2 regions of the Clostridium boliviensis genome follow, and region 1 is predicted to be linked to the other one. Evidence: riboswitches for the same ligand, from Rfam matches in the RefSeq annotation. Region 1 holds a riboswitch; the other holds the start of a gene.
The links. A riboswitch is a leader RNA that binds a small molecule or an ion and turns the genes downstream of it on or off. The one in region 1 is predicted to bind thiamine pyrophosphate.

Region 1 (3,406 bases):
AACCGTAATATCATCTTTTATCTTCTGAAAGGCTGCCTCCTTAATCCCTGATATCTTCATGATGTCTTCAATCTTCTGAAATCCGCTGTGGCTTTCCCGGTAACGAATGATGTCATCCGCCTTTGCCTCTCCCACACCTCTTAAGGTCATCAGTTCTTCCTTCCCTGCCGTGTTAAGATTCACCTTATGACTGCCTTCCGGTAAATTTCCCAAGACAGATGTTCCCTGATCCAGAAGCCTTTTGGCTTCCTCCTGATCCGGCACCTGAATCTTCATCCCGTCTTTGACCTGTTCTGCCATGTTTAACGTATCGGCAGCTGCATTCTCCGTAAAACCTCCGGCCTCAGCGACAGCCTGAAAAACACGGCTTCCCTCCTCCAGCTCATAGACTCCTGGAGAAACCACCTCTCCGCATATATGTACATAGCAAATACGTGACGGTACCTCCGGCACTTCCGGTGATTCCTGGGAATCCGAAGCCGGAGTTTCCTCTTCTGAGGTAACAGGCGGCTCCTGAATGGAAACAAATGCTTTTTCTTCCCGGTATTTATGATTTCTGTTTAAGCCATAGCAAATGCTGCATAGTAATACGCACAAAGCTATGACTGCGATCTTAATCCTATGATAGTTCATGGAATCCTCCCTTTACAAAATTTTGCAAAAAAGGATTCCATCCTCAGCCCTTGTACCTATTCTACCTAAAGAAATAAGTAAATACAAGCACTATTTCCAAATTAGTTGAAGATTATAATGCCGATGATGGCAACAACGGCTCCAATTAGTTTTTTCCATTCAAAGCCCACCTTTTCCACCCCGAACAATCCAAAAACCTCCACTGCATAGGCAACAATGATCTGGGATACCACGATTATCAGAGCTGCCTTTGCAGGTCCTAAGGTTCCCATGCTTTTTACAACTGTATACGTAATAAATGCACCGATAATCCCCCCGATCAGCAGATATTTGGGATGAACCGAAAGCAGAGCTGAAATATTGTCCCTGCCTGAGAAATACCACAAAACCAGACATGTTAAAAATGCGGTCAGCTGAACCCAGCCAGTGGAAACCCACATGCTTGTCTGCTTGGAAACTCCCGTATTTAATACCCCCTGTATGCTCATGAGTGCTCCTGAAATCAGAGCTATGATAAAACCTGTCATAACACAACCTCCGCATCTGTATTTTAATAGAAAAATGCTATGATGCACTACTTTACTAGGTTGTGCTTAATTTACTTTTTTATACTTATTTTACAGTTTCAAATAACTTGACAAGAACTTTCATTTGGGTTATACTCACACCGAAATGAAAAAATTATGACACGCTGGGGGAGCCTTGGGCTGAGATTGGTATATACCTGACCCTTACTACTTGAACCGGACAATGCCGGCGGAAGGAAGCAATAGTAGTAGTAATCCCCTCCTGTGCATACGAAGGAGGTTTTTTTATGTCATTTTTTCTAACCTATTCTCAGGAATCCGGAGAATATTTTTTAAAACCAGCCGGATACGGGCTGATGGTTGCCGCACTTTTGGTGATTCTTCTGGGACTTCATCTGCTCACAGGCAAAGCTCTGCCTACCAGACAGCTGAAAACCCGGCAGATGGTAACCTGCGCAGGGGCAATGGCCCTGGCTATGGTGACTTCGTTCATCAAATTTGCCTCACTCCCATACGGTGGTTCCATCACACTGTTCTCCATGCTGTTCATCTGTCTCATCGGCTATATCTACGGCATTAAGGCCGGAATCATGACAGGAGTGGCATACGGAATTCTTCAGTTTATCATGGGACCATACATCTATGCGCCCGTTCAGGTTCTATTAGACTATCCCATTGCATTTGGATGCCTGGGACTTTCAGGATTGTTTCATAATAGAAAGTATGGTCTGATTCCTGGTTATATCGTGGGTGTTTTAGGCAGATATCTCTGCCATGTTATTTCCGGTTACATATTCTTTGCTTCCTATGTACCGGAAGACATGAATCCGCTTTTGTATACCTTTGGATATAACGCCACCTATATTGTGCCTGAGATGGTTGTAACTATTGTAATATTATATCTGCCACCGGTCATCGAAGCCATCAGCCAGATGAAACGCCAGGCAGTTAATGGTTAAAAGAATTTTAAAATAGCGTAGAAACCGCTGATCCATAAGCGAATCGCCTGTGGACCAGCGGTTTTTCTAAATCAAAGAAGCTCATGAATATCTTTTGTCTCATGATCCTCATACTTTATTATATTCCCTTCCCAGGTTCTGAATTTTATGTAACCAGGACCTCTGGAAATAATATAATTGGGGAATATAGGAGTCTTTCCCTGTCCCTTGGGCGCATTGACGATAAACGTCGGTATGGCCAGACCGGAAGTATATCCCCTTAAATATTCCATAATTTCAATTCCATCTTCGATTGAAGTATTAAAATGCGTGGTTCCCTGTACATGTTTTGCATGAAAAATATAATAGGGCCTTACTCTGCATTTCAATAACTCATGATTGAGTACGCGCATCACAAATTTATCATTGTTAACACCATTTAGGAGAACCGCCTGATTTCCAAGGACGATTCCGGCATCTGCCAGCCGTTCACAGGCTGCCTTTGATTCGTTTGTGATTTCCATGGGATGGTTGAAATGAGTGTTTAAATAAATGGGGTGATATTTCTTCAGAATGGCACAGAGCTCTTTCGTGATTCGCTGGGGCATCGTCACCGGTATTCTGGTTCCAAGCCTTATGTAATCCACATGAGGTATCTCTTTTAGCTGACTGATGATCCATTCCAGCTGTTCGTCAGACAGGGTCAGTGCGTCTCCCCCTGTAATCAAAACATCTCTGAGCTCCTCATTCTCTTTTATGTATTGGATTGATTCTAAAATCTTATCACGGGAACGATGAACATCCTGTTCCCCAATATTGCGCCTTCTCTGGCAGTGTCTGCAGTACATGGCACATTCATTGGTTACGTTGATAATCAGCCGGTCCGGATACCTTCTGGTAATACAGCCGGCAGGGTTGGTGTATTCTTCCGCCATAGGATCTAAATCCATGCAGGAATCTTCCAGCTCCTTATGGTTTGGGATACTCATGAGGCGTATGGGATCAAATCTGTTATCCGGATCTGCCAGACTTAAGTAATACGGAGAAATGGCCCATCGGAATTTTCTTCCCACTTCCTCAATCAGCTGCTTTTCTTTTTCATTGACCGGAAGAATCCGGCTTAAACTTTCCACATCGGTAATTCTGTTCTTCAGCTGCCATCTGTAGTCATTCCAGTCTTTTTCCGTAGCAGAATAAATATGAAGAATTCTGTTTTTCCGTTCTCTCAGCACATGATCTTTGCTGATGCCATTAGGAATCGATTTTCTTGCCTCAAGAAAATCTTCAATTCTTCCTTTTAATTCTTCT
Region 2 (3,406 bases), on a different contig from region 1:
CGAAATGCGGATGCCATCAGAGGCAGGTTCCCAGCTGTGGCAAGAGCAGTATTTGCCATAATTGCCGCGGCGCCCATTTCCATTGCCTCACAAGCCTGGGAAGGCCGGCCAATGCCGGCATCAACAATGATTGGAAGATCGATCTCATCTATTAAGATCTGAATAAACTCCCGTGTAGCGAGTCCCTTGTTGGATCCGATGGGAGAAGCCAGCGGCATAATAGAAGCAGCACCGGCACTCACAAGATCTCGAGCTGTATTCAAATCTGGATACATATAAGGCAGGACCACAAATCCTTCGTTTGCAAGAATTTCAGTGGCTTTGATGGTTTCCTGATTATCGGGCAGGAGATATTTGGAGTCCCGCATAATTTCAATCTTTACAAAGCTACCGCACCCTAAATCTCTTGCAAGTCTGGCGATACGCACCGCTTCCCCGGCATCTCTTGCACCGGAAGTATTGGGAAGCAGTGTGACCCCTTTTGGAATGTAATCCAGTATATTTTCCTGTTCTTTCGTATTGGCTCTGCGAACGGCCAGGGTGATGATTTCTGCACCGGCATCCTTTACCGCCGCTTGAATCAGACTCTGGGAATACTTTCCGGAGCCCAGAATGAAACGGGAGCTGAATTCCTGACCGCCAATGATCAGTTTGTCGTTTGATTGCATAATGTCTACCTTCTTTCTGTAATTCAGGCTTCATATTTTTCCGCAAGAATGCGGAGCGCCATATGTGCCTGATGTGCGGCGCACAACATGACTCGTGAGGACATAAGTCCAATATTATCCTCTACATCACTGACTTCATCTCCACAGAGATAGAAATGATCTGTAATCCTTCTGGTTCTTACAACGTTAGCAGAATCAATTCCTGCCATTCCGGAAGCGGCGATCAGATACCTTTCAGGCATCTTTTCCAGCACACTGTTTACCAGCATAGCTTTAGCCTCAGCCCCATCGAAGGCCTCACAAATGATATCCGCATTGCATAGCAGTTCATTAAAGTTATTCTCATCGATTTGCCTGGTATGTGTGATGACTGTTAAATATGGTGCGATTTCCTTTAAGTTTGCAGCAAGAGCCTCTGTTTTAAAGCATCCGGTTTGGGAAGCCTTATACTGCTGGCGGTGGAGATTAGAAACCTCCACTTTATCAAAATCAATCAGAATCAGCCTGCCCACACCTGCACGGGCAAGGGCAACAGCAATATTTGATCCAAGACCTCCAAGCCCGCAGATAGCGACAGTGGAGTTTGCAAACTTATCCTGCAAAGATTTTCCGTTTCGATTGTCAAGAGCACTCCTCATTTCCTCCAGTGTAGGAATGATGTTCATATCAACCACCTCCTACAAAACTGACTACCTCAACAACATCACCATTTTGAAGTACTGTTTTCTCATACTGTTCTTTTGTGACGATTACTCCGTTCCATTCAACTGCAATCCGCTTGGGATTGTAGCTGGTGCCTGCCAGATATTCTGCCAGTGTTTTTCCTGCTGCTTCATGAAAAATGCCACTGATTTTTATCATGATTTTAATCCTCCTTAAAAAAATAGGAAGCTGCCTGATTGGCAACTTCCCATAATATTAATAAATTCAGTCGTCCCTACGTTGGCATTATCCAAATCAGGTTAATGGGTCGAAAGTCACACTTTCCTCTCAGCCTGTTTGGGTAAAAACACCCGCAAGCTCCCCTGTATTAAATTATTATTAATAATACTACTATACGTGTGATTATGCAAGACAAATAACATGATATTCCTGAATAAATCGATAAGCCATCAATCGATTTCCTTCGCAAAGTCGCTTCCCCGGGACAACCAAATAGAGAGCGCGCAGAATGTAACAAAATAATAAGCAATTCATAATATAATGTATAGCTAATCCATATCAGTACGATTAAGAAAATTAGATAAATTATTTGAATACAAATTCAAATAAAAGGAGGGGTATTATGAAAAACAAAAAATTCAAATCAAATAAAGGCCATGTTTACTATAGAAGAACTAGCCGTTCTAGTGCATCAAGCAGATCATCTAGTCGTTCTTATAGTTATAGTAGATAGTATTTTTAAATGAAAAGATAAAGTATTAATAGTATGGACAAATATTATCAACCTGGTGAAACACTAAACGGCTATACTATTTTAAATAAGATAGGCGAAGGGCGATATGGAATTGTTTATTTAGCAGAAAATAGCAATTTTAAAAAATGCATTATAAAACAATTAAAAAAAGACACGTTAAAAACATCTAAAAAGAAACTGTATTACGAACAAGAAATATTAAAAAGTATAAATAATCCTAAGTTTCCCGCCTTTATTGAAAAATTGGAAGACGAGGATATACAAGCATATGTATTAGAATATATTTCAGGGAAAGTTTTTGAAGATTTATTATTTAATGATGAATATGTATTTAATAAAGTTCAAATATACAAAATCGCCACTCAGTTACTAGAGATAATAGCAATATTGCATCAACAGAATATTGTTCATAGAGATATTAGACCACCCAATGTTATCTTAAGGGGAAATCGAGATATTGTTTTAATTGATTTTGGATTAGCTAGATATATAGACAATAAAAAATATACTCAACAAACGGATTATTGGTACTTTGGAGATTTTTTGATTCATTTATATTATACATCGTGTTATCAAGACTTAGGGCTGGAAGAGAAGGCCTGGTACGAAGAACTTGATATAAACGAACATGAAAAATTGTTTTTAAAAAAACTTATGGGAATTGAAGATAGTTATACTAATTTGCAACAAATAGAAAATGATCTTCAAGAAATTAAAAATGAAAGTCTTTAATGATAATGAACCATATGGTCAAGAAAACATTTCTTAACTGTATGGTTCATATCGTAAGTAATGAATTATTCAAAACAGGAGAGAATCATTGTGAACATTTCACCACGTATTTTAGAAGTTCATAAGAAAAGTTTTTGTGCTAATGTATACTCTGTTAAACATTTCAGAATGATTGGTTTAATTGATGTAAATATCTTATATTATGATGGGGCAGAACGAGTAACATTAGCTTATTACAGTTCATCAGGTACTAATAATGGTAAGATCAAAGGTTTGTGGTACCCAATTGTAGGTATAAAAACAACTACAGGATCGTTTATAGAATTTACAGATTATTTGAATTTTGTTTTATCAAATAGTACAAACGACAGTATGGCGGAAAAAGGCTGGCTTGCTAAATCGCTTTTTTTCTACGCAGCCTTTTTCGACGATTCAATGATTGAAGGTTTTTCATGTGGAAAGCATTATGAGGATCTTTTAAATATTGGTAAAACTTTAAAATACTTATATGAAAATGATGAATTCTGCAATATTAGTTATCTTGATGCACATATGTTAAATGATATTGTAACTTCAAAAAAAATATATA

Region 2: linked by a shared signal. The riboswitch ahead of thiS (sulfur carrier protein ThiS) and the one ahead of thiT (energy-coupled thiamine transporter ThiT) in region 1 are both predicted to bind thiamine pyrophosphate.

The regions. Positions count from the first base shown of each region.
Region 1 covers NZ_JAWONS010000103.1:55,819-59,224, forward strand. Annotated here, with positions in the region: gene RZO55_RS06310 (helix-hairpin-helix domain-containing protein) at 1-633, opposite strand, end outside; gene RZO55_RS06315 (DMT family transporter) at 735-1,160, opposite strand; TPP riboswitch at 1,317-1,415, shown strand; gene thiT (energy-coupled thiamine transporter ThiT) at 1,448-2,119, shown strand; gene eam (glutamate 2,3-aminomutase) at 2,191-3,406, opposite strand, start outside.
Region 2 covers NZ_JAWONS010000278.1:36,066-39,471, reverse strand. Annotated here, with positions in the region: gene RZO55_RS18330 (thiazole synthase) at 1-668, opposite strand, end outside; gene thiF (thiamine biosynthesis protein ThiF) at 692-1,333, opposite strand; gene thiS (sulfur carrier protein ThiS) at 1,335-1,529, opposite strand; TPP riboswitch at 1,586-1,705, opposite strand; gene RZO55_RS18315 (protein kinase family protein) at 2,098-2,817, shown strand; gene RZO55_RS18310 (hypothetical protein) at 2,908-3,406, shown strand, end outside.